Regions from separate parts of the Bacillus sp. C28GYM-DRY-1 genome, predicted to be linked through region 1. Evidence: riboswitches for the same ligand, from Rfam matches in the RefSeq annotation. Region 1 holds a riboswitch; each other region holds the start of a gene.
What was found. A riboswitch is a leader RNA that binds a small molecule or an ion and turns the genes downstream of it on or off. The one in region 1 is predicted to bind S-adenosylmethionine.
Positions count from the first base shown of each region.

Region 2: linked by a shared signal. The riboswitch ahead of metI (cystathionine gamma-synthase/O-acetylhomoserine thiolyase) and the one ahead of metK (methionine adenosyltransferase) in region 1 are both predicted to bind S-adenosylmethionine.
Region 3: linked by a shared signal. The riboswitch ahead of metN (methionine ABC transporter ATP-binding protein MetN) and the one ahead of metK (methionine adenosyltransferase) in region 1 are both predicted to bind S-adenosylmethionine.
Region 4: linked by a shared signal. The riboswitch ahead of Q3W56_RS00445 (phosphoadenylyl-sulfate reductase) and the one ahead of metK (methionine adenosyltransferase) in region 1 are both predicted to bind S-adenosylmethionine.

Region 1 is NZ_JAUMKF010000009.1:124,748-132,829, reverse strand. It holds gene ytkD (RNA deprotection pyrophosphohydrolase) at 1-310, shown strand, start outside; gene Q3W56_RS10870 (ABC transporter permease) at 337-1,149, opposite strand; gene Q3W56_RS10865 (ABC transporter ATP-binding protein) at 1,124-1,906, opposite strand; gene Q3W56_RS10860 (ABC transporter substrate-binding protein) at 1,919-2,923, opposite strand; gene Q3W56_RS10855 (alpha/beta hydrolase family protein) at 3,073-3,846, shown strand; gene Q3W56_RS10850 (DUF2584 domain-containing protein) at 3,898-4,140, shown strand; gene pckA (phosphoenolpyruvate carboxykinase (ATP)) at 4,179-5,762, opposite strand; SAM riboswitch class I at 5,962-6,099, shown strand; gene metK (methionine adenosyltransferase) at 6,267-7,469, shown strand; gene asnB (asparagine synthase (glutamine-hydrolyzing)) at 7,618-8,082, shown strand, end outside.
Region 2 is NZ_JAUMKF010000003.1:153,799-161,880, reverse strand. It holds gene Q3W56_RS04595 (GNAT family N-acetyltransferase) at 19-564, shown strand; gene metC (cystathionine beta-lyase) at 592-1,764, opposite strand; gene metI (cystathionine gamma-synthase/O-acetylhomoserine thiolyase) at 1,757-2,878, opposite strand; SAM riboswitch class I at 2,946-3,068, opposite strand; gene Q3W56_RS04580 (esterase family protein) at 3,236-3,958, shown strand; gene Q3W56_RS04575 (YjcG family protein) at 3,995-4,510, shown strand; gene Q3W56_RS04570 (GNAT family N-acetyltransferase) at 4,514-4,936, shown strand; gene Q3W56_RS04565 (hypothetical protein) at 5,012-5,266, opposite strand; gene Q3W56_RS04560 (ATP-dependent helicase) at 5,386-7,665, shown strand; gene spoVIF (sporulation-specific transcription regulator SpoVIF) at 7,740-7,994, opposite strand.
Region 3 is NZ_JAUMKF010000005.1:52,122-60,203, reverse strand. It holds gene sufS (cysteine desulfurase SufS) at 1-334, opposite strand, end outside; gene sufD (Fe-S cluster assembly protein SufD) at 334-1,647, opposite strand; gene sufC (Fe-S cluster assembly ATPase SufC) at 1,665-2,450, opposite strand; gene Q3W56_RS06895 (YuzK family famiily protein) at 2,644-2,781, opposite strand; gene Q3W56_RS06890 (carboxymuconolactone decarboxylase family protein) at 2,974-3,351, opposite strand; gene metQ (methionine ABC transporter substrate-binding lipoprotein MetQ) at 3,436-4,260, opposite strand; gene metP (methionine ABC transporter permease MetP) at 4,274-4,942, opposite strand; gene metN (methionine ABC transporter ATP-binding protein MetN) at 4,935-5,960, opposite strand; SAM riboswitch class I at 6,066-6,172, opposite strand; gene Q3W56_RS06870 (SCP2 sterol-binding domain-containing protein) at 6,287-6,631, opposite strand; gene Q3W56_RS06865 (thioredoxin family protein) at 6,739-7,059, opposite strand; gene Q3W56_RS06860 (toprim domain-containing protein) at 7,061-7,423, opposite strand; gene Q3W56_RS06855 (YusG family protein) at 7,502-7,738, opposite strand; gene gcvH (glycine cleavage system protein GcvH) at 7,794-8,082, opposite strand, start outside.
Region 4 is NZ_JAUMKF010000001.1:84,874-92,955, forward strand. It holds gene carB (carbamoyl-phosphate synthase (glutamine-hydrolyzing) large subunit) at 1-2,249, shown strand, start outside; gene pyrK (dihydroorotate oxidase B electron transfer subunit) at 2,246-3,016, shown strand; gene Q3W56_RS00430 (dihydroorotate dehydrogenase) at 3,016-3,951, shown strand; gene pyrF (orotidine-5'-phosphate decarboxylase) at 3,920-4,639, shown strand; gene pyrE (orotate phosphoribosyltransferase) at 4,636-5,268, shown strand; SAM riboswitch class I at 5,413-5,518, shown strand; gene Q3W56_RS00445 (phosphoadenylyl-sulfate reductase) at 5,683-6,384, shown strand; gene cysP (sulfate permease) at 6,396-7,460, shown strand; gene sat (sulfate adenylyltransferase) at 7,509-8,082, shown strand, end outside.

The DNA of each region.
Region 1 (8,082 bases):
GCCGATGGAGTGCGCAGAAGAGGCGGCGCTCCGGGAAGTCAAGGAAGAGACGGGCGCGAGAGTGAAAAGCCTCAAGTACCTCGGACAGTATAAAGTTCTCGGTAAAGAAAAAGTGATTGTGAAGAATATCTATTTTGCAGTTATAGAAAAGCTTGAAAAGCAAGCTGATTACTATGAAACGAAAGGCCCGGTTTTGTTTCATGAGCTTCCGGAGAACCTTTCCCGCAATAAAAAGTTCAGCTTTATTATGAAGGATTCCGTTCTTCCGATCAGTTTGAAAAGACTGAAAGAAGCTGGATGGATTGAATAAAAAAACCGGCATATTTGCCGGTTTTTTTATGCCCTGCCCTTCGTCCATTTCTTTTCCAGCAGCTCTACGCCCTGATACATTAAAGTGGCGAATATGGCGATGATCAGCAGACTTAAGAAGACGAGTGTAAAATTAAAGACTTGGAAACCATAAATAATCATATATCCTAATCCGACCTTAGAAACAAGGAATTCTCCTACAATGACGCCAACCCATGATAAACCGACATTTACTTTTAATGTTGAAATAATAGCGGGAGAGGATGCGGGCAGAATCACTTCTTTAAAAATGACCCATTTTTTTGCGCCGAATGTTTTCATGACTTTTATATAGTTTTCGTCCACTTCCTGGAAAGCAGTGTACACGACGATGGTTGTGATAATAACGCTGATGATGGCCCCCATCGCAATAATGCTGATAAAACTGGGACCGAGCGCGACAATCAGGATCGGGCCGAGAGCCACTTTGGGCATTGCATTCAGAATAACAAGATACGGATCTAAAATCCTGGCAAGCCGGTTGGACCACCATAACAAGGCAGCGAGGCACGTGCCCATAAACGTACCAAGCAAAAAGCCAAGCACCGTTTCAAATAAAGTGACGCCGATGTGGGACAGTAAAGACCCGTCACCGAGCTTCTCCAGCAATAAATGCCATACAGCTGACGGAGAGCTGAAGATCAGCGGATCAATCCAGCCGAGCCTGCTGGAGATTTCCCAACCCGCGAAAAAGAGAATAAATATGGCAAGCTGAAAGGAATGGACATTCCGTTTTTCCTTTTTCTGTTTGAATTGATATTGCTCGTGAAGCAGATCAATCGTTTCTTTGCTGTTTCTCAAGAGAATTCAGCTCCTTCCATATCGTTTGAAACAGCGTCTGGAAGGATGGCTCCTGGCGGGCGTCAAAAGGCAACATCGCGGCCAATTCTTTAGGAATGGTAAAAATCTGATGGATGGTGCCCGGCTGGTTTGAAAATAAAAATATTGTATCGCTCATCGCTATCGCTTCCCCAATATCATGTGTGACAAGCACTGCAGTTTTTTGATACTCCTTTAATGTACGGAATACCAGATTTTCCAGTGCCAGCTTTGTCTGAAAATCAAGCGCGGAAAATGGCTCATCCAGCAAAAGCAGACTTGGATTTGGCGCAAGAGTTCTTGCAAGCGCGGCTCGCTGGCGCATTCCGCCCGACAGCTCCTTCGGATATTTTTTCTCCACATCTATGAGGCCGAACTCCGGCAATAAACCGAGTGCAGCAGCCTTGCTTTCTTCCGTCAGCGTGTCGGCGATTTTTAAACCGAGAAGCACATTTTCCTCGATAGATTTCCAGGGAAATAAGTAATCCTGTTGAAGCATATAGCCAATATTATGTTCTTTTTGATTCGGCTCACGGCCTTCAATCAGAACTCTGCCTTCCGAGGGCTCAATCAGGCCGGCAATAATAGAAAGCAGTGTTGTTTTTCCGCAGCCGCTTGGGCCGAGAAATGAGATGAAATCACCTTTTTCGGCATTGAAATGAATATCCCGTACGGCCGTCGTTTTTTCTTTAACAGAAAAATAAGTATGGGTTACATGGTCGACATGTAAGAAAGACATAGATGGCGCCTCCTATTTTTCCGAGGTGACTTTTTCGGCAATTTGTTTATTTACAAGCTGATTGTATGGAATATGTTTCGGCAATTCTCCCGATTGATCCATAATGGTTTGGAGCAGCTCCCATTCTTTTTCGTTGAGAAGAGGGTCTGGCGAATACGAATGCTGTTTTTTATATCGTTCAATGGATGTTTCAATGACTTCTGGATCGGTATCATCAAATTCATCTTTAATGGCGTCTGTGATTTCTTTCGCCGAGTGTTTTCCCACCCACTGCTGCGCCTTATAGATAGCTCTTGTAAACTTGACGGCTGTGTCTTCATGTTTTTTCAGATAGCTTTGTTTTGCTATAAAAGTCGTGTAAGGAACCTGGCCTGATTGTTCTCCGAACGAAGCCACGATATGGCCGATGCCTTTTTTCTCAAAGAGAGAAGCTTGAGGTTCAAAGAGCTGCACATACTCGCCTGTTCCAGAAGCAAATGCATTGGCGATATTGGCGAAATCTATGTTCTGGATGAGGTCAATATCCTTGTGCGGGTCAATCTTATGGTTGTTCAGAACAAACTCGCCGACCATTTGCGGCATGCCGCCTTTTCTTTGGCCGAGAAACGTTTTTCCTTTTAGCTGATCCCATTCGAACTTTTCAACATCTTCTCTCGCGACGAGAAAGGTTCCGTCTGTCTGAGTCAGCTGGGCGAAATTAATGACAGGATCTTTAGCCCCTTGCGCTTCGACATAAATAGATGTTTCTGCCCCGACAAGTGCGATGTCTGAGCCGTTTGAAAGAAGCGATGTCATGGTTTTGTCGCCGCCCCAGGTCGTATTTACATCGACATCAAGCCCTTCTTCCTTGAAAAATCCTTTAGACTCAGCAACATATAAAGGCGCGTAAAAAATTGAATGGGTCACTTCGGATACTTTGACTTTGGTGAGCGTTTCCTCCTGCTTGCAAGCCGCTAGGGCGATCATCAGAAATATACTGCCGACACAGGCGCAGCCCAGCCTTAACCATTTGTTCACATAGACAACCTCCTTATTTAGCATCAAGTTAATATCCTTTTTTGCTTTACATATCGTATGATGGGTATAAAAATGTGTGAATGCCTAATCAGGTTCTCAGGATGTAATTTTGGAGTAAGGAAAGCATATAATAAAAGGAGGCGGATGCTATGATTGTTGAGAAAAGAAGATTTCCGTCGCCAAGCCAGCATGTGCGTCTGTATACGATCTGCTATCTTTCGAATGGCTTACGGGTAAAGGGGCTTCTGGCTGAACCGGCGGCACCGGGACAATATGACGGATTTTTATATTTGCGTGGCGGGATTAAAAACGTGGGCATGGTTCGGCCGGGCCGAATCATCCAGTTTGCGTCCCAAGGGTTTGTTGTGTTTGCTCCTTTTTACAGAGGAAATCAAGGGGGCGAGGGGAATGAAGACTTTGCAGGAGAAGACAGGGAGGATGCTTTTTCCGCTTTTCACCTGCTTCAGCAACATCCGAATGTCAAGAAGGACAGAATACATATCTTCGGTTTTTCCCGCGGCGGCATTATGGGAATGCTCACTGCGATTGAAATGGGCCGGCATGCTGCTTCATTTGTTTCCTGGGGAGGCGTCAGCGATATGATCCTTACATATGAGGAGCGGCAGGATTTGCGGCGAATGATGAAAAGAGTCATCGGCGGAACACCGAAAAAGGTGCCTGAGGAATACAAATGGAGAACACCGTTTGACCAACTAAACAAAATTCAGGCACCCGTGCTATTAATCCATGGAGAAAAAGACGAAAACGTTTCGATTCAGCATTCCTATTTGCTTGAAGAAAAGCTAAAACAGCTGCATAAGCCAGTGGAGACATGGTACTATAGTACATTCACACATTATTTCCCGCCAAAAGAAAACCGGCGTATCGTGCGGCAGCTCACGCAATGGATGAAAAACCGCTGACGGTGAAATATGTTATGATAAAGCAAAAAGAGAACGAAAGGGGATTTCACGTTGGGAATGCCTGTTGAATTTAATACACTGATTGTGACAAAAGGAAAAGAAGTTCGCATAGATGAAAATATATTCACGTTAGAGAAAGACGGATACCGTGTGTATCCGATGGAGATTCCGATGGATGTGCGCAAAACAAAGTTCGGCGAAAAGTCAGGCACAGCTGAAGTGCAGAAACTTCAATGGGAAGGCGGCCGGACCATTATTACGTACAAGCTGACTTCTTTGCATTCTGTCAATTAAAACAAGCCAAGAGCGTAATTGCTCTTGGCTTTTGCTTTTTAAACGAGAGGGCCGCCTGCCAGTGCAATGGCATCTGTATGCGCGAACTTTTTAAAATTTTCTTTGAATTCATTTGCGAGATAGACAGCCTTTTCTCTGTATTCTTTCTTGTTGCTCCACGTGTTTTCAGGCTGAAGGATTTGATCAGGAACGCCAGGAACATGGACCGGTATATGCAGGCCAAAAATATCGTCAGTCATCGTATCTGTATCCTCTAATTTGCGTTCAATCGCTGCTTTGACCATTGCTCTAGTGTAAGAAAGCTTCATGCGTTCGCCTGTACCGTAGCCGCCGCCGGTCCAGCCGGTATTAACTAAGAAAACGTCTGCACCGTGTTCATCGATTTTTTTGCCGAGCATTTCAGCATAGACGTGAGCAGGAAGCGGCAGGAACGGTGAGCCGAAGCATGTGGAAAACGTCGTCTCAGGAGATGTCACACCGCGTTCGGTTCCGGCTAGCTTGCTCGTATAACCGCTCAAGAAATGATACATCGCCTGCTCCTTCGTCAGTTTGCTGATCGGGGGCAGGACTCCGAATGCATCAGCCGTCAAAAATACAATTGTTGACGGGTGGCCTGCCATGCTTGGTGTCATGATGTTGTCAATCATATGAATCGGGTAAGCCGCACGCGTATTTTCGGTATAGAAGGAATCATCATAATTGGCTTCTCGTGTATCTTCATCAACAACAACATTTTCGAGAACAGCCCCAAAGCGGATCGCGTTAAAGATCTGAGGCTCCTTTTCTTCGCTTAAATGAATGCACTTGGCGTAGCATCCGCCTTCAATATTAAAGACGCCTGTGTCAGACCATCCGTGTTCATCATCGCCGATCAGTTTGCGGTCAGCATCGGCTGAAAGAGTGGTCTTGCCTGTTCCAGACAATCCGAAGAAAAGGGCAACATCGCCTTTTTCACCGACATTGGCAGAGCAATGCATAGATAAAATATCTCTTTCAGGGAGCAGGAAATTCATAATGGAGAAGATGGACTTCTTCATTTCTCCGGCATACTCTGTTCCGCCAATTAAAATCGTCCGTTTTTCGAAAGAAACAATAATAAAGGTTTCGGAATGGGTGCCGTCTGTTTTTGGATCCGCTTTGAACTTCGGAGCAGAAAGAATGGTAAAAGGCTGTTCAACTGTTTTCTTATCATTGCCTTCCGGGCGGATAAACAGCTGTCTGGCAAATAAATTGTGCCATGCGAACTCATTTACGACGGTGATCGGCAGTCTGTATTTTTCATCTGCGCCGGCAAATCCTTCAAAAACAAACAACTCATCTCGCTGTTTCAGATAGCTGACGACTTTCGTGTACAGCCGCTCGAACGCTTCTTCTGAAATCGGCTGATTCACCGTTCCCCAATCGATCTTATTCTTCGTGCTTTCTTCCTCCACGATAAATTTGTCTTTAGGAGAGCGTCCTGTATAAGCGCCTGTTGTCGCCCGAACAGCACCCGTAGAAGTTAACATCCCTTCGTTCCGGGAGAGTACTTTTTCTGTAAGCTGTGCTGCTGATAAATTATGACGCACATTTGGGCTTGTTAATAAGGCTTGTAAATCAGCGGTTAAATCAACTGAGTTCATATATGAAACCTTCCTTTACCGTTTTTTGTGTTTTACTAATTGTGAATTAGTATAACATATATTTTCAAATAGTCTATACTATTTAACGTTTTTTGTGTGTGCGTTTTCCAATGTTTTCCCTCAATACAGGCGCCTATTTCTTCTGAATCATATTGACATTGCAAACCCTTTTACGATAAGATATTTCATTGAGCGGATACTCTTATCCCGAGCTGGCGGAGGGACAGGCCCTATGAAGCCCAGCAACCGGTTTCTCTGTTATTTATTATGTGAACTGTGTGAGACAACCAAGGTGCTAACCTGTTGCAAGGTTGTATGATTCCTTGAGCGATAAGAGTGAAAGGCACAAAGACCAAACCCTTTCCTCGATGGAAAAGGTTTTTTTATTTCATAAATATGCCAATTAACATTCTCTAATATAACGTTACATTGTATAAGAGGGAGCGAGTTCCGTATCATATATACAAGGTCTTTCGGGAGGCCTTGTGCAGGAGGAAGCAAATCATGAGTGAAAATCGTCGTTTATTTACATCAGAATCTGTTACGGAGGGGCATCCGGATAAAATCTGTGACCAGATTTCTGACAGCATTTTAGATGAAATACTAAAGAAAGACCCTAACGCGCGTGTTGCTTGTGAAACGTCTGTGACAACTGGATTGGTTCTTGTCAGCGGAGAGATCACAACATCTACGTATGTTGACATTCCGAAAACGGTTCGTCAAACCATTAAAGAAATCGGATACACACGTGCGAAATACGGATTTGATGCGGAAACTTGTGCAGTTTTAACATCAATTGACGAGCAGTCTGCCGATATCGCGATGGGTGTAGACCAGGCGCTTGAAGCCCGTGAAGGCACAATGAGCGACGAAGAAATTGAAGCGATTGGTGCGGGTGACCAAGGTTTAATGTTCGGTTACGCGTGCAACGAAACGAAAGAGCTTATGCCTCTTCCAATTTCACTTGCTCATAAATTGGCCCGCCGCCTGAGTGAAGTCCGTAAAGAAGATATTCTTCCGTACCTTCGTCCTGACGGCAAAACACAGGTAACGGTTGAGTATGATGAAAATAACAAACCTATCCGCATTGATGCGATTGTTATTTCAACTCAGCATCACCCTGAAATTACGCTTGAGCAAATCCAGCGCAACATTAAAGAACATGTGATCAATCCGGTTGTTCCTGAAGAGCTGATTGATGAAGAAACAAAATATTTCATCAACCCTACGGGACGTTTCGTTATCGGAGGCCCTCAAGGGGATGCGGGACTTACAGGACGCAAAATCATTGTTGATACGTACGGCGGCTATGCACGCCACGGCGGAGGCGCGTTCTCTGGTAAGGATGCAACGAAGGTAGACCGTTCTGCAGCTTATGCAGCGAGATACGTTGCGAAAAACATCGTTGCGGCTGAGCTTGCTGATTCCTGCGAAGTACAGCTTGCTTACGCGATTGGTGTTGCACAACCTGTATCAATCTCAATCAACACATTCGGTTCCGGAAAAGCTTCTGAGGAAAAACTGATTGAAGTTGTCCGCAATAACTTTGATTTACGACCTGCCGGCATTATCAAAATGCTTGATTTACGCCGTCCGATCTACAAACAAACTGCTGCGTACGGCCACTTTGGACGCCACGATGTTGATCTTCCGTGGGAACGTACAGACAAGGCGGAGCAGCTGCGTAAAGAAGCGTTAGGAGAATAATTTTATAGCCGCTTACTGGTTAAGCGGCTTTCCCTTTTTTATGTTGTATTCATGTTTATTTTTTTACATAACCGTGAAACCAAATACTATTCCCAGCGTCTATAAATAGGGGTTCAATGATGACAATTTTAATTATGGAGGCAATACTATGTGTGGATTTGTCGGGGTTTTTAACAAGCATCCGTTAGCTCAAACCGCTGATCAAGAAGAACTAATCAAACAAATGAACCAAATGATCGTTCACCGCGGTCCTGACAGTGATGGATATTTCCATGATGAGCACGTTGGATTCGGATTCAGACGGCTCAGCATTATTGATGTAGAAAATGGCGGACAGCCTTTATCATATGAAGATGAAACATATTGGATTATCTTTAACGGAGAAATCTATAACTATATTGAACTGAGAGAAGAACTTGAAGCAAAGGGGTACACATTCAACACGGATTCGGACACAGAGGTTCTTCTTGCGACATACCGTCACTATAAAGAAGAAGCGGCGTCCAAACTCCGCGGTATGTTTGCCTTTCTGATTTGGAATAAAAACGATCATGTGCTTTATGGAGCAAGAGATCCATTCGGCATTAAACCGTTGTACTACACAACGATCAAT
Region 2 (8,082 bases), on a different contig from region 1:
AACGGAGAGATTACTGGTATGTTAAAAGGAAAAAACATCTATATAAGACCTTTAGAAGTAAAGGATGCGGGAGAAAATCTGCGGCTGCAAAGCGAAAACCGGAATTTTTTTGAACAGTTTTCCATGATACGCGCAGACGATTACTATACGGTTGAGGGGCAAAGAAAAAGGATAGCAGAGTATCAGCAAAGACTGGAGAAAGATGAAGAGTATCATTTTGGCATTTTTGCAGTGTCAGATGATACATTAATCGGGACGATTTCGCTCTTTCAAGTCATCCGCGGGGCGCTGCAAACTGCGTTCATCGGGTATTTTTTAGACAAAGCCCATAATGGAAAGGGCCTTATGACAGAGGCAGTCAAATTGATTGTTGATTTTGCGTTTCAGGAATTGAAACTGCACCGTATTGAAGCCGGTGTGATGCCCCGCAATCTCGGGTCCATGCGTGTATTGGAAAAAGCGGGATTTCATAAAGAGGGCATCGCTCGAAAAAATGTGAAAATCAACGGAAAATGGGAGGATCATCAAGTCCTCGCGATTCTGAATCATGATGATGAACAATAAAAGAAGCCGGGCCATCCCCGGCTTCTTTTAACGGATCGCCACTGGCGCAATTTCTTTCAGCGCTTGTTCGAAATCACGTTCTAAATCGTCTGCATGTTCGACCCCCACGCTAAGACGAAGCAGGCCATCTGTGATGCCGCGTTTTTCACGCTCTTCCCTAGGCATTGCCGCGTGAGACATCGTTGCCGGATAGGACAAAATCGATTCCACAGCGCCAAGGCTCACAGCAAAGACCGGAAGTGATACATTCTCTACTAATTTCTTAACGGCCTCTTTGCTTTCAAGCTCAAAAGATAGCACGGCGCCCGCTCCCGTTGACTGGCTTTTATGGGTATCGGCGCCCGGATGATCGGCCAGGCCCGGGTAATACACTCGTCTCACCGCCGGATGCTTCTGGAAAAACTCCGCAAGCCGCTGCGCTGTTTGGCTTGCTTTTTCTAAACGAACCTGCAATGTTTTTAAGCCGCGCAGCACGAGCCAGCAATCTTGTACGCCAAGGACGGCGCCGAACGCGTTTTGCAGCTTATACAGCTGCTTCCCAAGCTCTTCATCCTTGACAGCAGCCAGGCCTGACAGCACATCGCTGTGTCCGCTCAGGAACTTTGTTGCGCTGTGAAGCACAATGTCCACACCGAGATCAAGCGGCCGCTGCAGTGCAGGTGTCATGAATGTATTGTCCAAAAAGGTCAAACAGCCGTTTTCTTTTGCAAGCTGAACCACCGCTTGAATATCTGTAATCCCAAGTGTCGGATTTGAGGGTGTCTCCATATAAATGACCTTTGTATTCGGCTTGATATTCCGCGCCACTTCGTTACTATCCGTCATATCAACAAACGTGTGCTCAATGCCAAACCGGGTCAGCACCTCTGTTACCATGCGGAAGGTTCCGCCGTATACATCTTCTGTCACAAGAACGTGATCGCCCTGTGACAGCAGTAAAAATGCTGTTGAGATGGCCGCCATGCCTGAACTGAAAGCAAATCCTCTCGTTCCGCCTTCCAGTGCGGCAATTGTTTCTTCGAGCGCTGTTCTTGTCGGCGTACCTGAGCGGCTGTAATCGTATGCGCCAAACTCTTCAAATGAGGATTGGTGAAAAGTCGATGCGTGCTGGATCGGTACACTGACCGCTCCTGTTGAGCCGTCTGTTTTAAATGGATTGTGCACGAGCTGGGTTTCCAGCGTCCAATTGTGATTACTCAAATGAAACAGCTCCCTCTTTAACCTGACATAACGCCTGTTTTAAGTCTTCTTTTAAGTCTTCCTCATGTTCAATTCCAACTGAAAAACGCAGCAAACGATTGCAGACGCCATTTGCGATGCGGATTTCTTCAGGAATATCCATGTGCGTCTGTGTGGCAGGGTATGTAATAAAGCTCTCCACCCCGCCGAGGCTTTCTGCGAAACAAATGGTCTTCAGCGCTTTTAAAAACGGGTTGACCCACTCTTCTTTTTGAAGACGGAAGGACAGCATGCCACCCTTTCCGGGATACAGTACATCGGCAATTTCCTCCTGTTCTTCTAAAAATGCCGCAAGCTCCTGCGCGTTTGCCTGATGCTGGCGCATTCTGAGGCTCAGCGTTTTCATCCCTCTCATCAGAAGCCACGAATCAAACGGAGGCAGGACGGCGCCGATCGCATTTTGGTGTTGAAACATTTCCTCACCAAGCTGCTCATCCTTTACAACGACAAGTCCCGCAAGCAGGTCATTATGCCCGCCTAAATACTTGGTTGCACTGTGAATCACAATATCGGCTCCCAGCTCAAGCGGCCGCTGCAAGACCGGTGTATAAAATGTATTATCAACGATCAGCAGAAGACCGTACTCTTTCGTAATCCGGGCAATCTTTTCAATGTCCGCCTCCTGCATGAGCGGATTTGTCGGCGTTTCTACAAACACCGCTTTTGTATTCGGCGTAATCTTAGAGCGTAAACCGTCCTCATCGCTGAAATCATCATAATGAAAGGTCAATCCGTATTTTTTCCACTCGTTTTCAAACAGACGGTACGTGCCGCCATATAGGTCCGATGAAACGATCAGTTCATCTCCGCTTTTAAACAGCGCCATAATCGTTTGGATGGCAGCCATTCCTGAACTGAAGGCAAGCCCCCTCGCGCCGTTTTCTAAGCTGGCGATCGCGTCCTCAACAAGCTGGCGTGTCGGATTTTTTGTGCGGACATAATCAAATCCGGTTGATTCTCCGATCCCTCTGTGGCGGTAGGCTGTTGATAAATAAATAGGAGGACTCACTGTTCCCGTGACTTCGTCGCTTCGGTTCCCGATTTGGGCTAATTTCGTTTCAACGTGCTGTGACATATAGCTGACACCTTCCCTTTTCATAATAAAAACCCCTTCTTCATAAGAAGAAGGGGTTTAACGCTTCTTCTTATCTTCCAAGCATAAAAAACGCTTGCTGGATTTAGCACCTTGGCGTTTTGCACATATGCAAAACAAGCCGGTTGCTGAGGTTTCTAAGGGCCAGTCCCTCCACCTCTCACGATAAGAAATATCGGTTTTAATTTTCTGATTGTTTTATATTAGCGCAATTTGCAGTTTATTTCAACTCTTTTTTCTTCGAATTCCGAACCGTTTAAAGAGAGAAATTTCTAATAATTCATGGTACAATAATGGAAAACAGCAAGAAAGTCTAGTGATGTCCTGGAGGAATGTATTATGGCACCGAAAAACGGCACAGTACAAGAAAAGAAATTCTTTTCCAAAGAGCTTAACGAGGAAATGACATTGCTCGTTTATCTGCCGTCCAACTACTCCCCCCTTTATAAATACCATGTTATTATCGCGCAGGACGGCCACGATTATTTCAGGCTGGGGAGAATTGGCAGACAGGTCGAGGAATTGCTGTCCAAACGTGAAATTGACCGGAGTATTATTATCGGTGTTCCTTATAAGGATGTTGATGAACGCAGAAAAACCTATCATCCGGAGGGCTCCAAGTTTTCAGCGTATAAACGGTTCATCGCCCATGAGCTCGTACCGTTTGCGGATGATGAGTATCCTACTTATCATGTCGGCTACGGACGCACGCTGATCGGCGATTCGCTCGGAGCGACCATATCGCTCATGACAGCACTCGATTATCCGAATATGTTCGGAAACATCATTATGCAGTCTCCCTATGTTGACAAGCATGTATTGGAGGCCGTGAAGCAGTCGGACAATATCGAACACCTCTCTATTTATCACCAAATCGGCACGAAAGAAACTGACGTCCACACGACTGACGGGAACATTCTGGACTTTACAGAACCGAACCGTGAGCTGAAACAGCTGCTGGAGAAGAAGCTTTCCGATTATGATTTTGAACCATTTGACGGAGACCATAAGTGGACATACTGGCAGCCGCTTATCACGCCGGCCCTGAAAAAAATGCTTTAATACTCAATCATACTTTATTTCCAGGAGGGACATAATATGAAATACGGAATCGTTTTATTTCCATCAAAAAAACTCCAAGACCTTGCGAACTCTTACAGAAAGCGCTATGATCCAAGCTATTCCCTGATCCCGCCCCATTTGACGCTAAGAACATCGTTTGAATTGACGGAGGAGAAAGCGGATCAGCTTGTATCACATCTGAGAAACATCGCAAAGGAGTCCCATCCGGTCGTTCTCAAAATGACAAAATACAGCTCATTTGCTCCTGTTAATAATGTCATTTACATCAAAGCAGAGCCGACGGAAGAACTAAAAACACTCAATGAAAAGCTATACACCGGTGTGCTGGCTGGTGAACAGGAATACGCTTTTGTTCCGCATGTGACGGTAGGCCAAAACCTTTCCGACGATGAGCATTCGGATGTCCTCGGTCAATTAAAAATGCAGGAAGTGTCGCATGAAGAAATCGTTGATCGTTTCCACTTGCTTTACCAGCTGGATAATGGATCGTGGACAGTATATGAAACCTTTTTGCTAGGCAAAGGAGAATAGTATTTGGAAGCAGTTATCGCAAAAAATGAAAAACAAATGAAAGATGCATTTCTTGTAAGAGAAGAAGTCTTTGTCAAAGAACAAAACGTGCCTGCTGAAGAAGAAATTGACGAACTTGAAAATGAGTCGGAGCATATCGTTGTGTATGACGGCGAAACGCCTGTCGGTGCCGGAAGATGGCGTATGAAGGACGGCTACGGCAAGCTAGAACGGATTTGCGTATTGAAAAGCCATCGCTCCTCCGGCGTAGGCGGCATCATTATGAAGGCACTCGAAAAAGCGGCTTCAGACGGCGGCGCTTCCGGTTTCATTTTAAACGCGCAAACGCAGGCCGTGCCGTTTTACAAAAAACACGGGTATCGCGTTCTTTCTGAAAAAGAATTTTTCGATGCCGGCATTCCCCACTTACAAATGATTAAGGACTAAACAGCATCCGGGTCTATTGAGATCCGGATTTTTTCCGCACATTAAAAACCGTTCTCTCTGGATATGAACGGTTTTTTATACATATCGATTAATATAAGTGCCCATCCCTTTTTCTCGAAATCTCTTATAAAGAGAGCGCTTACGTTTTGTCTCGTTTACTTTTCTTTCAGCGGCTGTTTGATTCTCCTGCTGCTTTTCAAGTTCCTTGTATACCCGCTGAAACGAGACATAATTGATTTTTTCGGTTCCGGCGTAATCCTGCTTGTGTCCAATCGTCCTATTTGCATATTGAGCGTATTGCTGGTTCTGAATTTGACCTGCATATATCATGCGATACCCACCCTTCTGCTGTTCCTTTTCCCTTAAACTGACTTTTTGAAACGCGTTTCTTTTGATATGATAGTCTTTGTCTGTAATGAACACCTTTTTTTGATTGGGAGGATCCCTGTTTGAAATGCGCCCGACTGAATGATCGAACCATCCATTTACATACATATTCGAGAGAACATTACCAATTCCTCTTTGAAGAAGGAATAAAAGGACGTTTATTTTGTTCTCATTGCGGAAAACCCGTCTTGTTAAGGCTCAACATCGCCGATCCGCCGGAGTTTATCCACCGCCAGCCAGGCGATTTTCCGGCATGTGAAAAGGCCTGCGAAACGAAACCCATTAAAGAAGAGAAAAAAGAAGATGATCAGGAATTCGGTGTCTTTCGTTTACCCAAGGGAAAAGCGATCACTGATGACTCGTCTTCAGCTGCCACGGAATGGAAGCGGCCTAGAAGCATTAAACCCGGAACACCCTTTGTACAAAAAACAATAAAACCTGATACGAGTCTTTTTCCGTCTGTCGGCTTGAACTCGGATCAGCTGAAAGCTGTCACAGAAACGGAAGGCCCGCTGCTAGTGCTTGCAGGTGCGGGAAGCGGGAAAACACGGGTGTTAACGGCGCGCGCCGCCCACATGATCGAACACTTGGGCATACCGCCGGAACACATGCTGCTCGTCACCTTTACAACAAAAGCTGTCGCTGAAATGAAAGATCGTATGGCGAAGCAGTACGGATTACAGCCGGCAAAAGTGAGACGGCTTGTCACCGGAACATTCCATAGCTTGTTTTATAAAATCTTGTATCACTATGATTCTAATAAATGGAACGGCGAGCATCTGCTGAAAATGGAATGGCAGCGGGAACAATATATCAAAAAAGCACTCTATGAAGAAGGCATAGATGAGAAGGAGTTCCCCGTTGATCAGGCCTTGCAGCAGATCGGTTTCTGGAAAAACACTTATGTGCCGAATGAACGCATTCCTTTGCAAGATGAGTGGGAAAAACAAGTCTATCGTTTATATGAACATTATGAACGCCAAAAAAAAGAACACAATCAGTTTGATTTTGATGATATGGCATCCGCCTGCTATGAATTGTTTATCGATCGGCCGGATCTTCTCGAACAATATCAATCTCGGTTTACCTATATCTTAATTGATGAGTTTCAGGACATTAACCCGGTTCAATATAAAATCATGCAAATGCTCGCCAGTCCGGAGCAAAATCTGTGCTGTGTCGGGGACGATGACCAGTCCATCTACGCGTTTCGGGGAAGTAATCCGTCCTTTATTCTTGATTTTCAAAAGGATTATCCTGAAGCGAAGACGATCTATTTAACTGCAAACTACAGGTCTACGCATCCGATCGTATTCAGCGCTGATACCGTCGTGAAAAAGAACAAAAACAGGTATGCCAAAATGCTTGAAGCGGCGCGTGATGACGTCCAGGCCCCTGTGCTGTTTTATCCTTATGACGAAGAGGAAGAAGCCACAATGGTAGTTTCCGATATCAAAGAAAAAATCCAAAACGGGGCGAGCCCTGAAGACTTTGCAGTTCTCTACCGCACAAACAGCGGAGGCCGTGCCATATACGAAAGGCTTCATCATTCGTCAATTCCGTATACAGCAGACCGCGGCGTACAGTCGTTTTACAGCAGACGGATTGTCCGCCAGATTCTCGCATACTTGTACGCCAGCCAAAATGAGGATGACACTGAGGCGATGAAGCACTTGCTGCCAGCCTTGTTCTTAAAACAGTCTGCTTTGAACACACTGAAGGCGCTCTCGATTACCGAGGACTGCACCATGATTAAAGCGCTGGTCAAACTGCCTGATCTAAAGCCGTTCCAGCTGGACAAAATCAAGAAGATTGTACCGTTTTTCGCAAGCCTCCGCACGATGAAGCCGGTGGAAGCGATCACCTTTGCAGAAGGAAAAATGGGCTTCTCGGAGTATTTAAAAAAACGGGGTAATGAGGGCAATAAGCTGGAAAAAGGATCCGACGACCTGCGTGACATCAAGGTCGTCGCCAAGAAATTCAAAACGATTCCTGACTTTCTCGCCCACGTTGACCATATGAGAGCTTCTGAGAAAAACAAAACAGTTGAAAATGGCGTTCAGCTAATGACCATTCACCGGTCAAAAGGCCTTGAATTTAAAACCGTCTACGTGTTAGGCGCGGTAGATGGCTCAATTCCTCACGATTTCTCATTAGAAACAGCGAGAAAAGGAGATGAAGCTCCACTTGAGGAAGAAAGGCGCCTTTTATATGTAGCGATGACCCGGGCAAAACAACATTTATATTTGTCTTGTCCCGCCAACAGGCGCGGTAAAACGGCTCACCGTTCAAGATTTTTGTATCCGTTATTACAGCAAGTAAGACAGCCCTTGCACAACTAACAGCCCGGCAGTGATCTGCTGGGTTTTTTCTTCTGTAAAAAAGGCCCGCTGAAAAAGTCAGCCAGGCCATTCGCTTATTTATTATCCAGCATTTTAGAAATGGTTCCAAAATCAAGCTTTTCTTTACCGCTTGTAATGGATTGCACAATTTTATCTTCTAATTCTTTCGGCACGCGTCTGTTTGCCAGTTGTGCTACACGGCTAATCACGCTGCGCACTGTGTTTTCGTCTTTAAAATTGGCATTTTGAAGAGAGCCGGCAAGATTCATGACATCCTGCATATTGACGCCTGTTTTCTTTTCGATGTTCTTAAAAAATTGATTATCCATAATGCGCCTCCTTTTGGCGGAGTGATATGGTATTGTATGAATGTACACTATTCAATGTGCTTCCATAAAAAAATAAACAAGGCAAGGA
Region 3 (8,082 bases), on a different contig from region 1:
CACCCGGTTTCAGGTTGGCGCGCGCATAGCTTAACGCCACCATATTCAGTGATGTGGTTGTGCCTTTTGTGAAAATAATCTCAGCCATTGACTTTGCGTTAATAAACTTGCGGACTTTTTCACGCGCACCTTCATAACCGTCTGTCGCTCTGGTTCCAAGTGTATGGACGCCCCGGTGAACATTGGAATTGTATTGGTTATAATACTTATCCAATGTTTCAATAACAGCACGCGGCTTCTGAGAAGTCGCCGCGCTGTCGAGATAAACGAGATCATGTCCGTTCACTTGCTGATGAAGGATCGGGAACTGTTCACGAATATCTGTGATATTCATTACTTCACTTTCCTTTCGATAACAGAAACCAATTGTTTCTTAACGCCTTCAATCGGAAGTTCGTTTACTACCGGCGCAAGGAATCCGTAGATGACTAAGCGTTCTGCTTCTTCTTTCGCAATTCCGCGGCTCATCAGGTAGTAAAGCTGAATCGGATCCACACGGCCGACAGATGCCGCATGTCCTGCAGTTACATCGTCTTCGTCAATTAATAGAATAGGGTTTGCATCTCCGCGTGCTTTTTCACTAAGCATCAGCACACGTGATTCTTGTTCCGCATTCGCTTTAGAAGCCCCATGTTCGATTTTGCCGATTCCGTTAAAGATAGAAGAAGCGGAATCCTTCATCACACCGTGCTTCAAGATATATCCTTCTGAAGCTTTACCGAAATGGATGATTTGTGTTGTGAAGTTCTCTGTTTGCTCTCCTCTTCCGACAACAACTGTTTTCGTATCGCCGTATGTGCCGTCACCATAGAGGTTTGTTGTGTTTTCGGAAATCGTGTCGCCATCGTTCATCAGGCCGAGTGCCCACTCGATTTTGCTGTCGCGTCCGCGAGCAGCACCGCGGCGGTTAACATATGTTGTCACACCGCTAGACAGATTATCCACCGCACCGTATGTCACGCTGGCATTATCACCTGTGATGACCTCACTGATAATATTGAAGACAGCGTCTTTCGGGTTTACAGTGCTGATGTAGTTTTCTACATACGTTACAGAACTGTGGTCTTCGGCCACAATCAGTACGTGGTTGAAGAGAGCCGTATCATTGCTTTCGTGGACATAAACAGCCTGAACCGGCGTCTCCACCTGAACATTTTTCGGAACATAAAGGAATGCTCCTCCGTTAACAAGAGCCGCGTGAAGTGCAGTTAATTTGTGCTCGTCAACCTTCACGCCGTCCTTCATAAAGTATTTCTCCACCAAGTCGCTGTGCTCGCGTGCGGCAGTCAGAATATCAGTGAAGATGACGCCTTTGTCTTTCAATTCTTGAGAAAGAGAAAGATATGCCGGCGTCTGGTCACGCTGTACGTATAATGTTTTATCTTCGTTTTCAACATCGATCAGCGCTTTTGCTTCATCAGTTAAATCTTCCAATGAAGAAAGCGGTTCGTTATCAACTGTATGCTTCGAGAAATTCGTGAAGTTCCAGTTTGTGATTTTTGTTTTATCAGGCTTCGGCATCGGCAGATCCTCAGCTTGTTCAAGAGCCTGTAAGCGCAGGTCTTTCAGCCAGGCAGGTTCTTGATGCTTTTCGGAAAAGCTTTTGAGATACTCCTGATCTACGGATAGTTTTGTACCTAGTGTCATGTTAATCCCCCTAACGCTTACGCTTCTTGGTCTACAGTTTCGTCTTCAATGCCAAGTTCTTGTTTGATCCAGTCATAGCCTTCTGCTTCAAGACGCTGTGCAAGCTCTGCACCGCCGGATTTTACAACGCGGCCTTGCATCATAACGTGAACAACATCTGGAGTGATGTAGTTTAACAGGCGCTGATAGTGAGTGATCATCAGGCAGCCGAAGTTTTCGCTGCGCATTTTGTTGATTCCTTTAGATACAACTTTCAGTGCATCAATATCAAGGCCTGAGTCGATTTCATCAAGGATGGCGATTTTCGGTTCAATCATCATTAATTGAAGGATCTCGTTGCGTTTTTTCTCCCCGCCTGAGAAACCTTCGTTAAGGTAGCGCTGAGCCATTTCAGGGTCCATTTCAAGGAACTCCATGTTTTCGTCCATTTTGCGGATGAATTTCATAAGAGAAATTTCATCGCCTTCTTCTCTGCGCGAGTTGATTGCTGAGCGAAGGAAGTCAGCATTTGTCACACCGCTGATTTCACTTGGGTACTGCATCGCAAGGAATAAACCTGCCTGCGCCCGCTCGTCCACTTCCATCTCCAGTACATCTTTGCCGTCAAGCGTGATGCTGCCTTTTGTTACTTCATATTTAGGATGCCCCATAATCGCAGCTGATAAAGTGGATTTACCAGTTCCGTTCGGCCCCATTACAGCGTGGAACTCTCCGCCTTTTATTTCAAGGTTTACACCCTTTAAGATCTCTTTCCCTTCGATTTCAACGTGAAGATCTTTGATCGTTAATGTTGAAGCAGCCATATCTATACCTCCAAAAATATATAATCATTATTCTCATTTTATTCTCATTCTAATTTTATAACAAATGAAAAGTAAATACAACTTTTTATCGTGCCTCGCACATTCATCAAGTTTAACAAAGATCAGCACTTTATTAAAGCGATTGAAAAAGAAAAAGAGTGGATTCCCACCCTTTTTTAAAAGATTGATTTTCTCAATAAGCTCCCGCAGAAATCCGCTTGCTCTTTTCATAATCAAGCTCTCTCTGCCGCTCTACTTTCATTCTTGTTTCCAGCCGGCGTCCGTATTCCTCGTATCCAATTCCATGAGACAGCTGCATCGCTTTTTCCATTTCTGACGTATAATCGAGGTCCAGTCTATCCTGGCTGCTACAAATAATGAATCAATCCTTTCATATATTTGCTTCTATTGTATCAGCGCTGCAGGTGATGCCGCAAAAAGGATATGGCTTGAAATAACGGCACATGAGACGAAAGCATCCTTTTAGATCAAATGAGTATGGTTTTTCGGAATATTCCTTCTCTTAATGCGTGGTGCTTCCGAATTCCTCTATGCACTGCTGGACGACTGTCACGCCTTGGCTAAGAGCCGCGCCGCCTCCAAATGCCGCTGCCACACTAACGGCTTCGAGAATGTTTTCTTCTGTCGCTCCCTCATCAAGACAGCCTTTTGTGTGATAGATCATGCAATATTCATCCTGGGCATTGATGGCGATTCCGAGGGCGATCAGCTGTTTTTCTCTTTCAGTCAGAGAATTGCCGGCAAAGCATTGTTCAGTAAACTCGTTAAACTTTCTTCCCATCAGCGGCATTTTTTGTTCAAATGTGCCTAAACCTAATTTATATTGTTTTAGCGCGTCCTGCATGCTTCCTCTGTCTTGATTCAAAGAAAATCCCTCCATCTGTTTAACATTCCTTTTTATTATGAACAGCTTTTAGGAAAATACCCGAAAAAAACCCCGGATTTCTCATCCGGGGTTTCAGTCTTATTCAGATACAGGAAGCACAGCTCCGTCATATTTTTTCTCGATGAAGTCTTTGATCTCTTTAGAATGAAGAACTTCCATCAGCGCTTTGATTTTTGCAGAATCTTCTTCGCCTTTTCTTACCGCAATGATGTTAGCGTATGGGTTGTTTTTCGTGGATTCTACTTCAATCGCGTCTTTTTTAGGATTTAATTTATTTTGGATCGCATAGTTTACATTAATGAAGACCGCGTCTCCTTCTTTGTTATCATATGCTTTTGCCGTTAATTCAGGCGCTACTTTCTTGAATTCAAGGTTTTTCGGGTTTTTCTTAATGTCTTTCAATGTTGCGTCAACTGTTTCCACTTTAGAATCAAGTGTGATTAATCCTGCGTTTTCAAGCAGTGCAAGCATACGGCCTTGTTCAGCGACGTTGTTTGTCAGGATAATTGTCGCACCGTTTGGAAGGTCCTTCAGTGATTTGTATTTTTTAGAGTAAATACCGAATGGCTCTAAGTGAACAGCTCCGGCATTCACAAGTTTGTAATCAGTGTTTTCTTTCATTTCTTGCTCAAGGTAAGGAATGTGCTGGAAGAAGTTCGCATCCACTTCTTTATCAGCTAAAGCTTTGTTGTACATCTTGTAATCACTAAGCACTTTCACTTTCAGCGTGTAGCCTTTTTCTTTTAACAATGGTTCAGCTTCTTTTAAAATTTCCGCGTGCGGTGTTTTTGTCGCTGCAACCACAATTTCTTTCTTGCCGGATTCAGCGCCGTTATTTGAACCGCAGGCAGCCATAACCCCTGCAAATACAAGCAGTAATGCACCAAAAAATAGCTTTTTCAATGTAAATCCTCCCTTATCGTTTGTCTATCATATTTGTGATTACATCACCAATGATTTGAATAATAAAGACGATGATTAAAATAAACACAGTGGCAACGAAGGTAACATCAGCATTATTAGACTGATATCCTTCTACGTACGCAAGGTTTCCAAGGCCGCCTGAACCGATGGCTCCGGCAATTGCCGTTGAGCCAATCAAAGCAATGGCCGTAACCGTGATACCAGAAATAAGAGCCGGCATAGACTCCGGAAGCAGGACTTTAAAAATAATCGTAGACGTCTTAGCGCCCATTGATTTAGCGGCTTCAATCACACCTTTATCCACCTCGCGCAATGCGATTTCTGCAAGACGCGCGTAAAACGGTGCCGAGCCGATCACCAGCGCCGGCAATGCGGCGTTTGGCCCTAAGATCGTACCGACTAAGAACTTCGTAAACCCTAACAGCAAAATAATTAAAATAAGGAATGGAATCGATCTGAATACGTTGACAACGGCCGCAATCACAGAGTTGACCGCTTTATTTTGCCAAAGGCTCCCTTTGCTTGTCAGGAAGAGCAGCAAGCCGAGGATCACCCCGATGACAAAAGCAAACAGTAAAGAAATCAGCGTCATATAAAGTGTTTCATATGTCGCGTTCCATAACTCAGTTAAATCAACGTTCGGGAAGTATTTTTCAAACATTCGTGATCACCTCTGCTTTTACCTGTTTGTCATTAATGAACCGGATCACGTTTTGCACTTCTTCCTCGTCTCCATCAATATGGATGAACAGGGAACCGTAAGCGCCATCCTTCGTCTGCGAGATTTTCCCTTGCAGAATATTGACGCTAACATTGAAGTTTCTGATCATCTCTGTAATCAGAGGCTGTTCAGCCGAATCACCGACAAATGTGAGCTGTACCGTTTTTCCTGATGCTGTTTCATCTAGAAGGTGCTGAAGCGTTTCTTTCGTTTCTTCCGGCTCTGTCACCTGCTGAACAAATCGTTTTGTCATGTCTTCCTTCGGATTTTTGAAGACATCAAGAACTTCGCCTTCTTCCACAACCTTTCCGTTTTCCATGACAGCGACTCTGTTGCAGATTTTGCGGATGACGTGCATTTCGTGTGTGATCAGCACAATCGTCAAACCGAGTCTTTCATTAATATCGGACAAAAGATCCAAGATTGAGTCTGTTGTTTGCGGATCTAAAGCTGATGTCGCTTCATCACAAAGGAGAACCTTCGGATTGTTGGCAAGCGCTCTGGCGATTCCGACACGTTGCTTTTGCCCGCCGCTCAGCTGAGACGGGTAAGATCTCTCTTTTCCTTCTAAACCTACCAGTTTAATCAGTTCATTGGCACGCTTGATCCGCTCGCTTTTTTTCACCCCGGCAATTTCTAAAGGAAACATGATGTTATCTCTGACAGTTCGCGACCAGAGCAAATTGAAGTGCTGGAAAATCATACTGATGTCATGGCGCGCTTTTCTTAAATCGCGTCCGTTTACTTCATTAATCTTCGTTCCCGCCACTTCCACGGTGCCTGAGGTTGGTTTCTCAAGTCCGTTCAGCAGACGGATTAAGGAACTTTTACCAGCTCCGCTATATCCTATAATTCCAAAAATCTCACCTTTTTTAATAGAAAGCGAGACATTTTGGACAGCATTGACATCTCCGTGTTTCGACTTATAAACTTTTGAAACATCTTGAAGATTGATCAAAGCAATCACCTGCCTTAACACTATTCTAAGAAATCTTCCGGGTTTTTCTGCAAAAGAAAAGCCTTTCTGCACACTTGAGCAGAAAGGCTTATATAAAATGCCTTCCTCTCATCTTTCAAAGCAGACCGCTTCGTGTGAATTGGCACCATTTCAACAGCGTTGATGGTTGCCGGGCTTCATAGGGCACTTCCCTCCACCTCTCTTGATAAGAGAAATATATAGTCTTTTTCGTCCGGAAATTCTTAATGTAGAATAGCATGGCGCATGATTACATGTCAATAAAATAAATGATGTCAACTTTTACTATTATAATAATTTCTTATTTTTTAATTCTTTAAAATTCTCTGGAAAAATCCGTTTGTCAGCCAGAGAATGGCTTCTAGTTTTAACAGGGCTCTGAATGACCCCTTCACTTTCAGGCTTCCGCTCTGAATCAGGTATTGAAGGGAAATGTCTCCGTGCAATAAATGAATGATTTCTGCTTGGTTTCCGTAAAAGGTCAGGTTGGACGTTTGGGGCGAAGAAATTTTTTTCATTTCTCCCTGTTCGTTTATTGAGACGGTTAAGGCTTCTGTTTCTCCTTGGAAGGTAATAAGCAATGTTGAAGCGTTCAAAAGGGGTTTTAAAAACAGATGCTGATACTCATCTTCTAAAACTTCCGCTTTCTCCATATGTACAACCTCCTATTTGTTGGTCATACATACACATTTCTCTTTTTGGCGCACGAACCCCTTTATAAAACGAACGACAATTTCATTGGATTGGACAGAGAAATATGTCATAAATGGGATGCGGAAGATGATTTTTGTTTAATCAGCTCATATAAATAAGAAACAGAATGAAAAGCATATCCTCTTTCAACCACTTTTCCGCCTTTAAACAGCAGAAAACAAGGAACGCTTTCAATTTGATACGCTTTTGCGAATGTCGGAGAGTAATTGACATTGTTTTTATAGAAGGCGACATCAGGCAGCATTTCTTTCACCACTGTCAGCATTTTGCTTGCAAGCTGGCAGGTGCCGCAAAACGGAGTATATAAATAAAGGAGATACACATCATCAGCAATGTGCTCAAGCTCATGTTCTTGGAGTTCTTTCATGCTATACACCTCGGGATTTTCTTTCAAGAAAAATAGTATGGACATTTAAATTCGCGCGCAGCAATACAGAGGCGACATGGTGCCTGGGCGCAGACGCTACTTCCTTATAGGCTCTGTCGATATATAGATGGCAGGCTTCGTTAAATTCTCTTTTCAGCTGTTTTCTTAATTTCTCGCCTGATTCATCAGCATCAACTAATATATAGACGTCTTTATCGTAAAGCTCGTCAGCCAATTCCTCAAGCTTCAGCTGGCTGATTGTTCCGTTGGTGCAGATAATGCGCACTGGTTCATTCAGGACGCTTTCAATTTTCTCTTTATCTGTTTTCCCTTCGACAATCATAACCTTTTCCAGCTCATCCATCTTCATCTTCTTCACCTGCCGCGTCATAATTTGAAACGTTCAGATTGTAAAAGAAGGCAGTGAAATTCACCGCCAACATTAACACCAGCCGTTTTCGTAGTCACAATCCACGTATTTTTCGTCGTTTCCTGAGACCACATCAGCTGTCTTATAAAATTTCTCATTTTCAAAGGAATAACCGGACTTAAGCTCATATTCATTCATGCTTATCATTTGGCCGATCATCTCATTTTCATGATATAACGAGAGCCGGCCATTTTGAAAGCGGCCTGTCACATCATTGGTGACATCGAGCTTTTGTTTGCTGAAAGCCATATTGGACACCTCCCATAACGTTAGCGTGTCCAATTGCCTTTGCAGCTATCCTGTTTTAGTCTTCTTGTGTCATCTCTTCGTACTGCTCTGGTGTCATCAGTTTTTCAATTTCAGAAGCGTCAGACGGCTCCACGACGATCATCCATGCTTTTTCGTACGGAGATTCATTGACGAATTCCGGACTGTCATCAAGATCTTCGTTTACTTCCACAACAGTTCCGTTAATCGGTGCATAAAGCTCAGATACCGTTTTAACGGATTCAACGCTGCCGAATGGCTCGTCCGCTTTGATTTCAGCGCCAACTTCAGGAAGTTCGACAAACACGATGTCGCCTAGCTCAGAC
Region 4 (8,082 bases), on a different contig from region 1:
CTAAAATTGCTGTCGGCCTTTCATTAGATGAAATGATGAACCCAGTGACAGGAAAAACATATGCAGCATTTGAACCGGCTCTTGACTACGTCGTATCCAAAATTCCGCGCTGGCCGTTTGATAAGTTTGAATCAGCAAACAGAAAGCTCGGCACGCAAATGAAAGCGACAGGAGAGGTCATGGCGATCGGCCGCACGCTTGAAGAGTCATTGCTGAAGGCTGTGCGTTCACTGGAAGCGGATGTGTATCATCTTGAATTAAAGGACGCTGGAGACATTTCCGATGAGCTTCTTGAAAAACGAATTAAAAAGGCCGGTGATGAACGCTTATTCTACTTAGCTGAAGCGTACAGAAGAGGCTACACGGTAAAAGACCTCCATGAATTTTCTGCGATCGACGTCTTCTTCCTGCATAAGCTATTCGGAATTGTACAGTTTGAAAAAGAATTGAAGGCAAATGCAGGTGATACTGACGTACTGAGGCGGGCAAAAGAACTCGGATTCTCTGATAAGTACATCAGCCGTGAGTGGGAAATGAAAGAATCGGAGCTTTACAGCTTAAGAAAACAAGCGGGAATTGCGCCGGTATTCAAAATGGTGGATACGTGCGCGGCGGAATTTGAATCAGAAACGCCATACTTCTATAGCACATATGAAGAGGAAAATGAATCTGTCGTTACAGAAAAGAAAAGTGTGATAGTGCTTGGTTCGGGGCCGATTCGAATCGGTCAGGGTGTTGAATTCGATTATGCGACTGTTCACTCTGTATGGGCAATTAAACAAGCAGGCTATGAAGCCATTATTGTCAATAACAACCCGGAAACCGTTTCAACAGACTTCAGTATCTCAGACAAGCTGTACTTTGAACCGCTTACGATTGAAGATGTCATGCACATCATTGACCTCGAACAGCCAATGGGCGTTGTCGTACAGTTCGGCGGACAAACTGCGATTAACCTTGCTGACGAGCTTTCTGCACGTGGAGTGAAAATCCTTGGGACTTCGTTAGAAGATTTAGACCGTGCGGAAGATCGGGATAAATTTGAACATGCGCTTGGAGAACTCGGTGTTCCGCAGCCGCTTGGCAAAACAGCGACATCAGTTGATCAGGCGGTAAGCATTGCGAGTGATATCGGCTATCCGGTACTGGTGCGCCCTTCCTATGTACTTGGCGGCCGGGCGATGGAGATTGTGTATTATGAAGAAGAACTGCTTCATTACATGAAAAACGCAGTCAAAATCAATCCGCAGCATCCTGTATTAATTGACAGATATTTAACTGGGAAAGAAATTGAAGTTGATGCAGTATCTGACGGTGTAACAGTCGTCATTCCGGGAATTATGGAGCACATTGAACGGGCGGGCGTTCACTCCGGAGACTCAATCGCTGTTTATCCGCCTCAGTCTCTCACAGAAGACATTAAGAAAAAAATTGAACAGTACACAATAGCACTAGCTAAAGGGCTGAACATTGTCGGTTTGCTCAATATTCAATTTGTCTTATCACAAGGCGAAGTGTACGTGCTCGAAGTAAATCCGAGATCGAGCAGAACCGTACCGTTCTTAAGCAAAATCACGGGTATCCCAATGGCGAACCTTGCTACAAAGGTCATTCTCGGCCAAAAGCTGGCGGCGTTTGGCTATACAGAGGGCCTTCAGCCTGAACAGCAGGGGGTTTTTGTAAAAGCGCCAGTCTTTTCCTTCGCTAAGCTGAGAAGAGTGGATATTACGTTAGGGCCTGAAATGAAATCAACTGGAGAGGTCATGGGGAAAGATTCCACACTTGAAAAAGCGCTCTATAAAGCTCTAATTGCTTCAGGCATTCAAATCCCTAACTACGGATCCGTGCTTTTAACAGTGGCTGATAAGGACAAAGAAGAAGGGCTTGCCATCGCTAAGCGATTCCATGCGATCGGGTATAACATTTTAGCGACCGAAGGAACGGCGGGGTATCTCAAGGAAGCGTCAATTCCAGCGAAGGTCGTCGGAAAAATCGGCCAGGACGGCCCGAACTTGCTAGATGTGATCAGAAACGGAGAAGCGCAGTTTGTCATCAATACGCTGACAAAAGGAAAGCAGCCGGCAAGAGACGGATTTAGAATCAGACGTGAATCAGTAGAAAATGGTGTTGCCTGCTTAACATCTTTAGATACGGCTGAAGCGATACTGCGAGTGCTGGAAAGCATGACATTCCGTGCCGATCAAATGCCGGCAGTCAACACAAATCAGGAGGCGGCAGTCACTATATGAAAAAAGCGTATTTGACAGTATGTTCTAACCAGCAAATTGCAGACCGGGTGTATCAAATGGTTTTGAAAGGGGAGCTTGTCCAAGGGTTTACAACCCCGGGACAGTTCCTTCATCTTAAAGTGAGCGAAGCGGTTACGCCTCTTTTAAGAAGACCAATCAGCATTGCTGACGTCAACTTAGAAAAAAATGAAGTCACCATCATTTATCGAGTAGATGGGGAAGGAACAAGACTCTTATCGATGAAGCAGCAGGGAGAACCTGTGGATGTTCTCGGACCTTTGGGAAATGGCTTTCCTGTCAATGAAGTCCAACCCGGAAAGACGGCTTTGCTGGTAGGAGGCGGTGTAGGTGTCCCGCCTCTCCAAGAGCTGTCGAAACGCTTGAAAGAAAAAGGGGTAAAGGTCATACACGTGTTAGGGTTCCAATCGGCAAAGGATGTTTTTTATGAAAAAGAGTGCCGACAGTATGGAGACACGTATGTGGCAACAGCTGACGGAAGCTACGGGGAAACCGGGTTTGTCACAGATGTCATAAAACAGAAGAATCTAGAGTTTGATATTCTCCTCAGCTGCGGGCCAACACCGATGCTGAAGGCATTAAAACAGGAATATGCCCATAAAGAAGTTTACCTGTCTATGGAGGAACGAATGGGCTGCGGAATCGGTGCCTGCTTCGCGTGTGTGTGCCATACAAACGAAAGTGAGGCATCCTACGTAAAAGTATGTCTCGACGGACCTGTATTTAAAGCTCAGGAGGTGGCGCTGTAATGCTAGAGGTCAAATTGCCTGGACTTGAATTGAAAAATCCGATCATTCCGGCATCAGGCTGCTTCGGTTTTGGAAAAGAATTTGCGCGTTTTTATGATTTATCTTGTCTCGGAGCCATTATGATCAAAGCTACGACACAGGAACCTCGCTTCGGGAACCCGACGCCTAGAGTAGCTGAGACTGGCGCTGGAATGCTCAATGCGATCGGTCTCCAAAATCCGGGGCTGGAAAGCGTTTTGCAAAATGAGCTGCCGTGGCTTGAACAGTTTGATACGCCGATTATTGCAAATGTTGCAGGCTCTCAAGTCGAGGAGTATGTTGAAGTCGCAGAGCATATCAGCCAAGCGCCTAATGTTCATGCTCTTGAATTGAACATTTCTTGTCCGAATGTGAAAACAGGCGGAATTGCTTTTGGTACGAATCCTGAAATGGCTGCTGATTTGACGAAGGCGGTTAAAAAGGTTTCGGATGTACCCGTTTATGTAAAGCTTTCCCCGAACGTGGCAAGTATCACAGAAATTGCATCTGCGATCGAAGGGGCGGGAGCGGACGGCCTTACAATGATTAACACATTAATCGGCATGAGGCTTGATTTAAAATCAGGAAAACCGATATTAGCGAATAAAACAGGGGGGCTTTCCGGCCCTGCCGTGAAGCCGGTTGCCATTCGCATGGTGTATGAAGTCAGCCAAGCGGTCAATATTCCGATTATCGGGATGGGAGGCGTGCAGACGGCCGAAGATGCACTGGAGTTTCTTCTCGCGGGAGCAAGCGCGGTAGCTGTCGGAACAGCAAACTTTGTGAATCCTTTTGCATGCCCGGACATTATTGAACAGCTCCCTGCTGTTTTACGCCAATACGGCTATGAATCTGTTGAAGAATGCATCGGAAGGAGCTGGAACCATGAAAAACAACCTGCCCATCATCGCGCTTGATTTTGCATCAGCTGAAGAAACACTTGCGTTCTTAGCGCCTTTTCAGCTAGAACCGTTATTTGTAAAGGTTGGGATGGAACTTTTTTATCAAGAAGGACCATCTATAGTTAAACAATTAAAAGAAAGAAATTGCGAGCTGTTTTTAGATTTAAAGCTTCATGACATCCCGACCACTGTAAACAAAGCGATGAAGCGCCTTGCTGGTCTCGGGGTGGACCTCGTCAATGTTCATGCGGCCGGAGGCAAAAAAATGATGCAAGCAGCCCTGGAAGGCTTAGAAGAAGGAACGCCGTCCGGAAAAAAACGCCCGTCACTTATCGCGGTAACCCAGCTGACAAGCACATCTGAACAAATGATGAAGAATGAACTGCTAATCGAAAAGCCTCTGATCGACACGGTTGTGCACTACAGTAAGCTGGCAGAAGAAAGCGGGCTTGATGGAGTGGTCTGCTCTGTTCATGAAGCAAAAGCCATTTACCAATCGGTGTCGCCTTCATTTCTGACTGTCACTCCGGGGATCAGGATGTCTGAGGACGCTGCGAATGACCAAATTCGCGTAGCGACACCTGCAATTGCAAGAGAGAGAGGGTCATCAGCGATTGTGGTAGGACGCTCGATTACAAAAGCGAAAAACCCAGTAAAAGCCTATGAAGCTGTCAGACTCGAATGGGAGGGAATCAAATTATGAAACAAATCATCGCAAAACATCTATTAGACATCCAAGCTGTATGTTTACGCCCGAACGAGCCATTTACATGGGCAAGCGGCATTTTATCGCCAATCTACTGTGACAACCGCCTTACGCTATCTTTCCCAGAGGTCAGAAATGATGTCGCCTCAGGCATCAGCAAGCTTGTCGAAGAGCATTTTCCTGAAGCTGAAATGATTGCTGGAACAGCAACAGCCGGTATTCCTCATGCTGCTCTGGCGGCTGACCGATTGAATCTTCCGATGTGTTATGTGAGAAGCAAGCCGAAAGCGCACGGAAAAGGCAATCAGATTGAGGGAGCTGTTCAAAAGGGGCAAAAAACTGTCGTCATTGAAGACTTAATCTCCACAGGAGGAAGCGTACTTGAAGCTTCGGCAGCTTTACAAGCGGCTGGCAGTGAAGTGCTCGGTGTCGTCTCGATTTTCACGTACGGGCTCCCTAAAGCGCGGGAAGCATTTGCAAAGGCAGAACTGCCATACTACTCTTTAACAGATTATGATACGCTTACAGAGGTCGCGCTTGAAAACGGAAATATTCATTCAGACGATCTGGAAAAGCTGAAAACGTGGAAACAAAATCCCGAGTCAACAGATTGGTTTAAAAAATAACAAATAAATTCCGGTGATGTGCAGAGGCTTTAAAGCCTTGCTGTACTTGAAATCAGGCCACTCGGCCTGTTTTTTTATTAATCCTATAAAAAAAGTCGGGTTGACTTATGTTAGAATTGTGCTAAAATTTACTACAAATCTAAAAACTTATCAAGAGCGGCTGAGGGACTGGACCTATGAAGCCCGGCAACCTGCATAGTTTGTAAGGTGCTACTTCCAGCAAAATGAATTCCATTTTGAAAGATAAGGGCTACATGCTGTTCCTGTCTTTCTTTCCGCCGGATTGGAAGTTTTTTATTTTAAGAGGAAAAAAAGGCTGATTTTGATACAGCAGCCGCGCATCACATTACAATTGGAAAAAGACAACCGGCAGAAAGCTACTGTTTGTTTGTCTCCGAAAGGAGGAAAGAAGAAATGTTAACGTACGATAATTGGGAAGAACCAACGATTACATTTCCGGAAGACGATCCTTATAAAGGAGCGCTGTCAGTTTTAAAGTGGGCATACGGCCATTACGGCAATCAGCTTGTTTATGCCTGCAGTTTCGGAATTGAGGGAATCGTTCTGATTGACTTAATTTATAAAGTGAAAAAAGACGCAGAGATTGTGTTTCTTGATACAGGGCTTCATTTTAAAGAAACCTATGAAACGATTGAACGAGTGAAAGAACGGTATCCAGGTCTTAATATCATCCTGAAAAAACCAGACCTTACCCTTGAGGAGCAAGCCGAAGAACATGGTGACAAACTGTGGGAAAGAGAACCGAATCAGTGCTGCTATCTTAGAAAAGTTGTCCCTTTAAGAGAAGCACTGTCAGGACACCCAGCCTGGCTTTCCGGTCTGCGCCGCGATCAAGGGCCGAGCCGTGCCAATACGAATTTCTTAAACAAAGATGAAAAATTTAAATCAGTAAAAGTATGCCCGCTTATCCATTGGACTTGGAAAGACATTTGGAGATACACTTCCCGGAATGAGCTGGACTACAATCCGCTTCATGACCAAGGATATCCAAGTATTGGCTGCGCGCCTTGCACGGCTCCTGCTTTTACCGCAGAGGATTTACGTTCAGGCAGATGGAATGGTATGGCGAAAACAGAATGCGGACTGCATGAATAAGGAGCTGCAAAATGGAACTAGCCGCTATATTATTTAGCTTGTTTTTCGCGATGAATATTGGTGCAAGCGGCGCTGCAGCTTCGATGGGAGTTGCTTACGGCTCTGGAGCCATCAAAAAGAAAACCTACGCTTTGATCCTATGCGCAGTCGGTGTGCTGGCCGGGGCGGTCATTGGCGGGGGAGAGGTTGTAAAAACCATCAGCTCCGGGATTATTCCCGAGCAGACGATTACACTGACGATTGTTTGTATTATTATTGGAGCCGCTGCGCTGTCGCTCTTTACGGCTAATCTCCTCGGGATTCCTTTGTCGACAAGTGAAGTTACAGTCGGCGCAGTTGTCGGTGTGGGAGTGGCTTACAAAGTATTGTTTGTGAACAACCTGCTGGTCATTGTGTCTTTTTGGGTTTTCGTCCCGCTGTTCGCTTTCGGTTTTACCTATTTTGTATCTAAGCTGTTTCGTTATTTTAAGATTGAAATTACATCTTCTAAAAAGCAAAAAATCCTTGGCATAGTTTTGTTAGGTGCAGGATTTTTTGAAGCATTCTCTGCCGGTATGAACAATGTGGCAAATGCCGTTGGCCCGTTAGTAGCGGCCGGTGTGCTGGATGTAACGAAAGGAACCTTGTACGGGGGAGCTTTTGTTGCTCTTGGCGCGTTGTTACTAGGTCGCCGGGTGTTAGAAACAAACGGGAAGAAAATTACGAGATTCTCAAAAGGAGAAGGCATTCTCCTATCCGGTACAGGAGCCGGACTGGTAATCATCAGTTCTGTATTTGGGATGCCGGTGCCATTGGCGCAAGTCACGTCATCCTCTATTATCGGAATAGGCATGGCAAAAAACGGTCCGAACGTGTTCCATAAACAAGTTGTTCAAACGATGCTGAAGGTATGGATCGTATCGCCGTTTTTATCTTTATCAATTTCTTATCTGCTTGTATCCTTGTTTTTAAAAGCGGATTATTATTCAATCTTTATCATGGTAAGTGTGCTTTTAGCGGCGGGCGGTGCCATCAGCCTGATGAAGGCCATACGTAAAGAGAGACGCTCGGTCCACGAACAAGGCGGGGGAATCTGACCATTAATCTGAGTTATTTTATATGTTAACTAGGAGGAAATCGATATTATGAGCTTAGCACCACACGGAGGAACATTAGTAAACAGAGTAGATGAATCATATGATGTGAGCAGCATTCAAAAAGAAATTGAACTCGATTTGATTTCTTTTGCAGATTTGGAATTAATAGGGATAGGTGCATACAGCCCGATCGAAGGCTTCTTTAATGAAAAAGATTACGTATCTGTTGTCGAAAGCATGCGTCTTTCTTCCGGCGTTGTCTGGTCCCTTCCAATTACGCTTCCGGTTGATGCGCAAAAAGCAGCGGAACTGTCAGTCGGTGAAACGGTAAAGTTAACGTATGAAGGAGAAACATACGGCGTTATCCAAATCGAAGACCTGTACGTGCCTGACAAACAAAAAGAAGCTGTCAATGTGTATAAAACGGATGAGCAGGAGCACCCGGGTGTTAAAAAGCTTTTCAGCCGCGGCAATACATACGTCGGCGGACCAATCACATTGATGAAAAAGGCTTCAAAACAGTTCCCTGAGTTTACGTTTGAACCGGCGGAAACAAGACGCCAGTTTGCGGAAAAAGGCTGGGAAACCATTGTTGGTTTCCAAACAAGAAATCCTGTTCACA